2 regions of the Paenibacillus andongensis genome follow, and region 1 is predicted to be linked to the other one. Evidence: riboswitches for the same ligand, from Rfam matches in the RefSeq annotation. Region 1 holds a riboswitch; the other holds the start of a gene.
What was found. A riboswitch is a leader RNA that binds a small molecule or an ion and turns the genes downstream of it on or off. The one in region 1 is predicted to bind cyclic di-GMP.
Positions count from the first base shown of each region.

Region 1 (5,710 bases):
AGATTCGTTATGTATACTGCTTTATGCTTTCTTAGTTTGTTTTTTTAGCGCTTGGTCCACCTTGGTTTGCGTTCTCGATCTATTAAAATATGAAAAAATGATTAAGAGACGTATATAAATCTTCGAATTGGACGAATCTAGTAGCTATAACTCTACTATTTTTTAAGAGGAGGAACTACTATGTTTCGTAAAATTCTTTATGTGACTTTGACGCTGCCTTTGCTGCTTTGTTTGTGGCAGGTACAGCCCGCCTATTCGTACCCTGAAAGTGAAGATGGGGGGGAATTACCTCCTACGTATAGTATGGCAAGAAATGCAGGCCCTGTGGAAGGAACAGCTCAAGCTGAACTAGCTCAGCCTAGGACGCAGTATCAAGTGGACCGAGGCGATACGCTGTTCAAAATTGCACGTGATTTTGGCGTAACCGTAGACGACCTTATCAACTCTAACAATATTCAAAATCCGAACCAACTAACGATTGGTCAAAGTTTAACGATTCCGAAGAATGAATCAGAGATTGGTTTACCAAATGGTCAAAAGAAAATTATCAAAAAAGTGTTGAACACAACCCTTACAGCTTATACGGCTGGCTTTGAATCAACAGGCAAAAAGGCTTCCCATCCCATGTATGGCATCACATTTAGTGGTCTTAAAGCCAAAGAAGGACGCACGATCGCCGTGGATCCTGCTGTAATCCCTCTAGGTTCAACGGTGTTCATTGAAGGTATCGGCATTCGTAAAGCGGAGGATATCGGTTCGGCTATTCGCGGTTCTAGAATTGATGTGTTCATGAATGATTTGAATGAGGCTCAGGATTTTGGCGTGAAAAAGAACGTGAAAGTTTATTTGCTAGATAGAGAGAATGTTTAAATTGATAAGCAATTTAATAGGTTAAGGGTCAACCGGGACAACAGTTACAGATCAAAAACGCCCCCAGCAAAGGTGCTGAAAGGGCGTTTTTTTACCATAATGTTAGCAGTTCTTATTTTGAATGAAAATTAATCAGCCATTTCCCAATAATTCCAACGGCTTCGTCGTAATCATTAATTTGAGTGTACAGGCTGACCGTCTTTAAACTCGCCTTCAAAATCGAGTTTGCCATCTTCATAATACTTTCCCTTGCCATTGAATCTTCCTTGAACCTCGTAACCCTCATAAATTAGTTTGCCGTTATCTTTAATACTTGTCACATATCCGTCTGGAATCCCGTTCTTGAATTGTCCAATCAGAACGTCACCAGTCCGGTCTCTACCCATAAGTTCTCCATTAAAATAAATGGTTCCCCAGCCCACAACATTATCATTAATGAACTCGGCATCGTACCAGATTGTGCCATCTTCGTGATAGAGCTTCCCTTTTCCGTACATATGCCCGTCTTTAAGCTGACCTTCATAAAGCAAGTTGCCGGCTTTGTCGTACAGCTTGCCTTCCGTTGCAGGGTCATAGAGATATACGGCTTTGAGGTTCGCATCCCACACCACTTTTCGACCGGAAGCTTCACCAACCAATCTAAGAGGGACGAACGTGTACCCCTTTTGAAGGTAAGGGGCTGTTGGCAGTTCGGATGTCTTTTCATTAACGGTTGCTTGCGACTGTCCTAATGTGAGACTAATCGACGTTCCCTCTTTGCTGCCTGTAACCGTTTGGGATGCTTCGTCCCAATTTACTTGCAAACCCAGCTTTTCGAAAATAGGTCGAAACTCAACCGTTGTAGAACTGTCCTTAAGTTGAGGCTGTTCGTGGAAGATTACTTCCTCTCCGTCAAGATAAACACGAATAGGTTTGTCTGCGTTCACTTGCGTAATGGTTTTCCGCATCCAATAGTCCCGGAGGGAAGCTGCATTCATATCTTGATAAAGCACTGCGTAAACCCCGCCGCTATGAATTTGGGTACGAAGAAGTTGATTTTTTTCCTCGATAATCCCCCCTGCATAGATCCATTTGCCCTCAACGAGTTTATAAATTCCCAGCTTGCTAAGCTGATCGGAAGGGACACGAGATGGCATATAGGCCATTTTTAGGACATGGTAATCGAATGCTTCTTGTACGTCGACCGACCATGGGAGGCTCACCATTTTCTGTTCCGGTTGAAGAGCTTTGGTCAGTTCCAGTTTCGGACCTTCCACTGTATACCGAATGCTTGTATAATCGCCCCCTTTATAGGAAAACGGATTCTCGAACGGAGAGGATAAAATAACCGCGCGATCGGAAGTCGCCAACTCGTGCACGCTGCTCGGACTGCTTCCGCCGAAGAAACCCGTCACTTGTTCAGGTATTTTATCTGCATAAGGGACAGCTGAAACTAGTGTATCCTGAATGGCGTTACCTTCACCTGTAGATTGAAGGGTTCGAAGAATCAGATTGTTATCCACGTTTTTCAAAATAATTGTGCTTCCGGTAACACCCAATAGCTTCTCGCCTTGATCGGCTGCTACATCGGCTTGCTTGTTTTGCAAGTTTGCTGCCATCACCACTTTATGTCCATCTTTCTCAACAGTCCATGCCGCAATTTCCTTACTTACGAAAATATCGAGAGGGATAGCTACCTTGTCAAATAGGCTAAGTACACTAGGTAGTGAATCCGGTTGAGTAACGTCGATCATTCTCAATTGAAATTTTAGTTGATTGTAGGGCTGTTGAATCCATACGACGTATTTGCCGTTGAATGCGACTGGATGACTGTTGTATAAACTGCCATCATTTTTATCCCACAGAACTCGTAAAGTCTTGCTTGCAATGTCGTAAAGCTTAAGCCTATTCTCCGAAGAACCATAATAGGCGACTTGGCCGTTCGCCAAAGTAGCATCTTGACCTTTTCCAATGATATTTGTTTCCTTAGTTGTCATATTGTACACATTAAGAGTGCTTGTAGATTTATCTTTGTAGACTATGTATTCGCCGTCCGTTTGAAGATCTTCATAATAGCCCGGCTTGACATCTGCTTGGGTAGATTCGCCGGTTTGAAGATTAACCATTATAATAATTTTTTGACTATCCAGATATATGGCATAATTATTCGCTGCCGATAATTTTGCTTTGTAGGTCTGGGTCTCGGTTAGTTGTTTTAATTCGCCGCTATACAAATCCCGGGCGAACACTTGATAGAATTTGTTCTCGTCATCTCCCATCCAAACCATCTTGGAATCGGTAATGATCGGAAACTCAGGTACCGAGTAGTCTGTTGAGTTATCCTTTTTGGTGAATGTTGCAGCACTTACATGCACTTCCGGCAAGAAGGACAGCGAGCCAAACGCCAGCATGAGCGCAAGTGCCCCTAACGCAATTTTTTTAAACTTCACGTTGAAATACCCCCCCTTTTTTTATTAAAACCCTATAAATTCCGTGCATGCAAAAAAGCCAAACTATAGAGCGACCCGGCTATCATATCCCGAAGGGGACGTAGACCCGTAGCTTTGCGACTCCGGCTTTCGCGCGAATGTGCCTTTGATCTTATTGTATTGGCTTAAACAGGTATGCTACCCTTAACCATTATATGGTATTTGTGTTAATTCTACAATATACGACATATAGTCTAATACTTATTTGAAAGATTTATTTGTTCCGCTTATAGTTCTCACGAAGGGGATGGGGAAGAACATCCCAATTACCTCGCTATAGTACTACCCGGTTTGGGATTCAGTCGTAAGTATTTCAAAATGGAATTTAAAAATAATTTGTCGAAAATGGAAAATATTTGTTTCCTATTAAATTAATTAAGTATATAATTGTTGCTAGGCAATTAGAACTATTCGATAGGTCCTAGAGTCATTCCGAGAATAAGAAACGGCAAATCCGTCCGAAAGGCGGAGACGCAAAGCCACGGGTCTAAGCAAGGGCATTCCTTGTACGACAGCCGGGCCGCCTACATTCCTTTTGGAGTGGCTTTTTTTATTGCCTTTATATCAAAGTAATAGAGAGGAAGATTATATGTTGGCAAGGTTGCTGGGGAAAATTGTATTTATTGTTATGTTTTTGACCGTTCAAATCGTATCTTTCTCAGGTTTAGCGCAAGCAGAAAACCAACCAGCATTACGTGACATTAATGGGTATTGGGCAGAGGATGCCATAAACGAATGGATCGGAAATGGATTGATTTCGGGCTATGCCGATCAAACCTTTCAACCCGATAAAGTCATTACCAGGGCGGAATTCATATTACTTGTCAACAAGGCATTTGGGTATCTCCATAAAGATGACCAAACCTTCAAAGATGTTTCTCTGGAAAAATGGTTCTATAACGATGTGGCCAAAGCAAAATATGCCGGCTATATTTCCGGGTTCGATGACGGCTCCTTTCGTCCAGATCAACCGATTAGCAGAGAACAGGCTGCCAAAATCATCTATCAACTTATACAATTAAAAGACGTGTTACCAAAGAGTGATACGCGAACGTTTCTCGATGAGCAGCAAATGTCTGACTGGAGCAAGCCTTACATAAAAGCAGTCGCCTCGGAGGGTTATCTTAAAGGATATCCTGATCAGAGCTTCCGTCCTCAGAAATCCATTACAAGAGCAGAAGCCGTAGTGATGCTAGATAATGCCGTAGGGCATTTGATCCATAAGCCTGGAACTTATACTCCAAAAGCTGATGTTGAAGGGAATATGACGGTCAACAGCGGCGGTGTCACTATAAAAAATGCTGTGATCAAAGGCGATCTCATCTTGGCAGCGGGGATAGGGGAGGGGGAAGTGTTCCTTGATCACGTGACAGTAAAGGGAAGAACGATTGTGAATGGGGGCGGAGAAAACAGCATTGAAATTCAAGATTCAACCCTCAATCAGATGGTGGTTCAAAAGGACTTCGGCAGAGTCAGAGTTTTTACTAAAGGCTCTACGATAATAAGCGATACCATTATCAAATCGGGTGCGAAATTAGAACAAGAGCAAGGAAACGAGGGCTTCCAATCTGTTTCCGTGCAAGGAACGACTGTGAATGATGTCGTTCAGTTAGTAGGTACATTTGTGAAAGTTGACCTGAAGTCGACGGTAACTGTCGAGGTTTCCAGTCAATCCGTTGTCACCTTGCTTGAAACGCAAGCAGGTTCGGAAGGCTCAGGAATCAAGATGCTGGGCAATGCCATATTGGAGCAGATCATTTTACAATCAGCCGCGAAAGTGACGGGAGAAGGCTCGATACTTAATGCGGTGATTAAGGTGGAAGGCGTAAGCTTTGAGCAAATTGTAAAGAAATATACACTTGGCGATCTGGTAAAACTCGTCGTAATTGGCGGTAAGGAAGTTACAGGAAACTCTCCGGTTACTACACCTGGATCAACGAACATATCTCCTGTTCCGAATGAGGACAGCCCGGGAGGAGGTGTACCTCCTGGGAAGCCGACAGGTGGAGAACCGGATACTGAGCCGGGAAATGTAGAGGATATTAATGCTGCTTTTATCATACAAAACAAGGTATACACACTGTACCCAGCCATGGCAGATTATTCGACGGTTCAATGGGACGTTTCAAACACGGTTACACAGGATACATACCAGACCGAATATAGTGGGACGGTAGAAGACGTAGGAATCTACAGCATTATAGGCGGATCGGTTTCTCCAGCTCCGTATGACGTAACCAAACGAAATTCAACAAAGCATTATTCCGGGGTTCTGTTATCCAGCATTACTGTTAACGAAAGCGTGTATGCTCAGGTTTATTATGTTGGCAACGAGATGATTTCTTATCAAATCAATGGCAGTTACGCTGTCC
Region 1 covers NZ_CP104467.1:608,504-614,213, forward strand. Annotated here, with positions in the region: gene NYR53_RS02850 (3D domain-containing protein) at 181-870, shown strand; gene NYR53_RS02855 (stalk domain-containing protein) at 1,044-3,299, opposite strand; cyclic di-GMP riboswitch class I at 3,366-3,453, opposite strand; cyclic di-GMP riboswitch class I at 3,776-3,866, shown strand; gene NYR53_RS02860 (S-layer homology domain-containing protein) at 3,928-5,710, shown strand, end outside.

Region 2 (5,710 bases), 2.6 Mb from region 1:
CAGAGAGAACACAATGAACACAGAGAACACAAAGAACAGTAGACACGCTCGTTTGCACTCTTCGTCGGAGAGTGCTTTTTGTTTGAGTATGGGAGGAAGCCGAGCCTACTCTTAAAATTAGCTTCACATATGAAAGTGCAGCATTACTGACTCCCAGCTCGACGGAACGTAGATACCTTATTTTGCTCGAAACCGCGTATTTCATGGTTTCGCGGAATGAGGAGCCGCTATTTCACGCGTCAGAGGTGTAAAAATCGCAAAAACACTAAAATAGCGTCCCCTCGTTCCGCATAAGGGCCCATATCGACATAATAACGGAAAATAGCGGCTCCTCGTTCCCCTTGAGTCTCGGATCAGCAGCTTAGTACCGAAATTTTGAAATTACTTCTACTGTAACCACCGATAACGGAGCATGTCACATGCCCAATACAGGCAATCGGGGATCTATCCTCCTATAAAGTAGAATCCAGCTGCTATATCTGCCAACCCAACGCTTGCCATCTTTTAGAGTAACTAGTACCCCCAGCTTCAACGAATGGTGATATCACTTACGCCGGAACCCCCATCTTAACAAAGTAGATAATCTCGCCTTCCACAGCCTTGTAATTTGATGCAAAAAGTGCAGGTAATTTCTGCTCAAACTAGCTGTTGCTAGGCAGAAGCTGCAAAAACTACATCTAAATCTACCACTTCAGGCTAAAAAGCCGGATTCGCTTTAAATTTGATGTACAAAATGCATGATAACTCTCCCAATAAGCCGCTTTTAACAAATTTAGATGTACATTTTGCATCCATGCTTGTCGAGAACCAACCTGAACCCCGCCATCCTGACACGATCCCGCGCGCCACATTCGAAATTTAGAACAAATTGAAGACACATATCGTCATTTTTCGTGTATAATTGGAATTCGGTGTCGATTTCTTTGACCCACGGTAAATTAAGCGGCGATAGGAGTCCTTTTAAATGAATCGGTTACGTGGTTTTCTAAGTTCTTATCATCCTATTGTACATACGTTAATTCTTGGAACCGTTATGGCTCGGGCAGCATCCTCCATGAGTTTGCCTTTTCTCGCGATTTATTTAGCTAGACATACGTCGATGAGCGCGGTGATGATCGGAATTGTCATCGGAATGGGTTCTTTGGCTGGAACCGTAGGCGGCTTTATTGGGGGCACCTTATCGGACCGATTCGGTAGGCGCATTATTATGCTGGCTGCGCTTTTTGGCTGGGCATTCGTGTTCTTAGGCTTCGGCATAGTTAAATTACCAATCCTTTTTATGCTGCTAAATATGCTGAACGGCTTGTGCCGGTCATTTTATGAGCCTGTATCTCAGGCGTTGATGGCCGATCTCACAGAACCTGCGAAGAGACTTAAGGTGTTTTCGATGCGGTATATGGCTATCAATGTAGGAGTTGCTGTCGGACCACTTTTGGGTGCCTTTTTCGCTACGATGAACGGTGCGCTGCCTTTTCTTATTACAGGAACCATTTATTTTATTTATGCGGTCACCCTTTATGCACTGCTCATCGTTTTTGGCATCAAGAAAATCGAGGGTGAGAAGAAATCTTCAGTTACCTTTGTTTCTGCTTTGCGAGTGATTCGCAGTGATGTTACTTTTCGATTGTATATCCTTGGCGGTATTATTGGAGCTATCGGCTACTCACAGGTGATGGTGACACTTTCGCAATATTTGGAGCATAGTTTTGTGGATGGTGTGAAAATGTTTGCGATCTTAATGAGTGTGAACGCGATTGTGGTTATCGCCATGCAGATTCCACTTACTCGTTGGGCTGAGAAGTACACGCCACTTGCTGCAATAATAGTTGGTAACCTAATGTTTGCGTTAGGGGATGTTGGCTTTGCATTTTCCCACTCGCTGGTATGGCTTATTATTTCGATGGGTATTTTCACCTTTGGCGAGATTTTAAATTATCCTGCTGCTAATATGTTGATTGACAAATTAGCTCCCGAGCATATGCGTGGCACGTATTTTGGTGCTCAAACACTAACGAACATAGGCCACTTTATTGGACCTTGGGTTGGTGGGTTCTTGTTAGTGTCTTATGGTGGAAATACGTTGTATGTTCTTATGGCCGTTCTTACGATTACCGGGTCCTTTTTTTATTGGAGAGGCTCTATTCGTCAAATAATGTTAAAAAATACGTCGAAAAAAGAATTTTTTTGAAAAATATTGCAAAATTAGTTCTTAGGAACTATTCGATTTCAAAACGAGTTCCCGTATCCTTGAGAGAGTAGATATTTATTACTTAGCTCTTCAGATAGTTAGAAAGACATCTCGACAAAGGCAAAGCTGGCGAAAGCCAGTGACGCAAAGCTAAAGGGGCTTCCTTGTCCTAAAACCGGACTCGCAGCCAGCCAGCCGCCGAACGATTGGGTATCAACATCAGAACCCCTCCGATCGGTTCACTATGGTGGGGTTTTTCTCTCTGTCATAACAAATTTATGTAAAAATAAAAGGAGGATCCAGCAGCATGCAATCTGAAGGAATACTACAAGAAGAACAAAAAGTGACTTCGTTATGTGGTAACCATGTTGCCCGTTTGGTACCTTCCACGGATGGACCGAAGCTCATGATTAATCGGGAAGAGTACGCGTTAAATGAAGCTTGTTGGGATGTTGAAATGTTTCATGGGAGAAACAACAGCATCTTGATTTTTTACTGGAAAGGCGAAGTTAAACTTTCGGTTAAAATGCCGCCGATGTCGCAAATTGAAGCATTTTTGACAAGGCTCTATCAATGCTTATCATCCAAATTAAGAACGGTACAGCCTATCTAGGCGTATCGTTTTTTTTATTACCAGCTGTAAGGGTTATGTAAAGACAAAATCATTGTCACAAATTGACACTAGCTGATATAATGAATCTCATAGGTTTTAGTAGTGCTTAGGAACTATTATTAGGGGGATACATAGCATGAGATTAATCACACGTTCGGATTTTGATGGTTTAGTATGCGCGATGCTTTTCAAAAAGTTAAACATGGTAGATGAGATGAAATTTGTCCATCCCAAAGATATGCAGGACGGTTTGATTGAGGTTTCAGAAAACGATATTTTGGCCAATGTCCCTTATGTAGCGGGTTGTGGCTTGTGGTTCGATCATCATTCCAGTGAACTTGAGCGGATGGGGGAGAAGGTTGAATTCAAAGGAGAAACCCGTATCGCGCCAAGTGCGGCACGTGTTGTTTATGATTACTATGGAGGGCGAGAGACCTTCGGAGATATCGACGATATTATGCGCGGGGTGGATAAAGCGGATTCGGCGCAGTTCAGCAAAGAAGATATTTTGAATCCGAGCGGATGGGATTTATTATCTTTTATCATGGATGCTCGAACGGGTTTAGGGCGTTATCGCGATTATCGGATCAGTAACTATCAATTGATGGAAGATCTCGTGGAGCACTGTGCAACAATGTCCGTTCATGAGATTATGGAATTGCCAGATGTGAAAGAGCGCGTGGCGCGGTATTTCGAATTAGATGCCTTATATCGTGATATGCTTCAAACCTATACGCGGACGGAAGGCAATGTTATTATTACCGACCTTCGTGATGTGGAAACCATCTATCCAGGGAACCGTTTCATGGTGTATGCCCTGTATCCAGAGCAAAATATCTCGATTTGGGTCATCGATGGCCGAAATAAACAAAACTGCGTCTTTGCTTGTGGACACAGCATTGTGAATCGCACATCGAAAACGAATATTGGTAACTTGATGCTTCAAAATGGTGGAGGCGGTCATCATGCAGCAGGTACTTGCCAAGTTGACTATGTGAACGCTGAGGAAGTTTTGAAGAAAATTGTTGAAACGATGCGAACAGACGGATAAAATGAATGAAACGGACCGCAGGATGGGGAGTTCCCGGAATGCGGTTTTTCACGAAATGGGGACAGGAGGGAATGGAGTGGAGTTAGCACAAATTCATCATGTGGCAATCATTAGCTCAAATTATGAGCGATCGAAACACTTCTATGTCGATTTACTTGGATTAACGGTCATACACGAAACATATCGTGCAGAACGTGACTCCTATAAGTTGGATTTGCGCATCGGGAAGACCGAACAGCAGATCGAGTTATTTTCATTTCCGAACCCTCCGCTGCGAGTTAACCAGCCTGAGGCAAGGGGCCTTAGGCATTTGGCTTTTGTTGTGCCGAATATGGAACAAAGCGTTAAAGAACTTGAGAGCAAGGGGATTGCGGTAGAACCGGTGCGGATTGATCCTATTACCGGTGACCAATATACTTTTTTTGCAGATCCGGATGGGCTGCCCTTGGAGTTGGTGGAACATGCCAAATGATCGTCAAGAAAGGACTGAACAGGAGCCGAAGCTGCGGTTTGCCAAAGGCTGCTTATGGAGTATTCTTGTGTCCATTCCCCTATGGGCATTATTGATTTGGTTTTTGTTTATAAAATAAAATCCCTCACTAGCTTGATCTGACCGCTGCATACATGCAGCTAGGTCGGATGAGCCGTTGAGGGATTTTTATTTACTTGTCCGTTGAAAAAGTCTGCGGGATTTTTGTTGTAAATGCAATAAAAATGAAGTACTATTTTCTTACGACATTTTAAAAATACATGATTAGCGGAGTTGCAAATATGAAGGAAATTCTACGTGAGGTTGGAATGATTGCAAGGTCTTTGGATTCGATAAGTAATATAGAATTTAAAAAATATGACCTTACAAAAGGACAGTACTTGTACCTCGTGCGAATATGTGAAAATCCAGGAATTATTCAAGAAAAGTTAGCTGAAATGATCAAGGTAGATCGAACAACAGCAGCTCGGGCTATAAAGAAACTTGAGATTAATGGATTTATTGAAAAGAATGATGATCCATATAACCAAAAAATTAAAAAACTATTTCCTACAGAGAAAGGGAAGAATGTTTACCCTTTAATAAAAAGGGAAAACGATTATTCCAATAGGGTCGCACTATCTGGGTTCTCCGAAAGTGAAGTAGAAACCATGTTTAACTTGCTGCAAAGAGTCAGAAAAAATGTAGAAAAAGACTGGGAGTTTGTAAAAAAAGGAAACAAGAGAAATTATTGATTTATGAAAAGGTGGACAAATAAAATGACAATACTTATAAAAAAGTGCATGTTTGAAGATTTAGGCTTACTTCAAGAAATTAGTGTTGAAACATTTAATGAGACATTTCAGAATCAAAATTCACCTGAAAATATGAAAGCCTATTTGGAAAGAGCATTTAACTTAAATCAATTAGAAAAAGAATTGTCAAACATCTCTTCGGAATTCTATTTTATTTATTCAAATGAGGAAATTGCCGGGTATTTAAAGGTAAACACCAATGATGCTCAATCTGAAATAATGGGCAATGATTCACTTGAAATCGAGCGGATTTATATAAGGAAAAAACATCATAAACAGGGGTTTGGTAAATATCTAATAAATAAAGCGATAGAAATAGCGTTAGAACGGAATAAAGAGAAGGTTTGGCTAGGGGTTTGGGAAAAAAATGAGAGCGCAATTACCTTTTATAAAAAAATGGAGTTTGTTCAAACAGGAACTCACTCTTTCTATATGGGTGATGAAGAACAAATAGATTTTATAATGACCAAATCACTCATATAACATTTCTCTGAAATGATATTTCTAACGGACAACGTTCAATTAAAGACAGCGGCAGCTAAGACTTTTATTTTCAAGTCTTAGTTCGCCGCTG
Region 2 covers NZ_CP104467.1:5,689,216-5,694,925, reverse strand. Annotated here, with positions in the region: gene NYR53_RS25525 (MDR family MFS transporter) at 965-2,188, shown strand; cyclic di-GMP riboswitch class I at 2,298-2,391, shown strand; gene NYR53_RS25520 (hypothetical protein) at 2,496-2,801, shown strand; gene NYR53_RS25515 (exopolyphosphatase) at 2,938-3,852, shown strand; gene gloA2 (SMU1112c/YaeR family gloxylase I-like metalloprotein) at 3,929-4,324, shown strand; gene NYR53_RS25505 (hypothetical protein) at 4,314-4,442, shown strand; gene NYR53_RS25500 (MarR family winged helix-turn-helix transcriptional regulator) at 4,624-5,076, shown strand; gene paiA (spermidine/spermine N(1)-acetyltransferase) at 5,101-5,619, shown strand.
Region 2: another riboswitch for cyclic di-GMP. It lies ahead of NYR53_RS25520 (hypothetical protein); the one in region 1 lies ahead of NYR53_RS02855 (stalk domain-containing protein).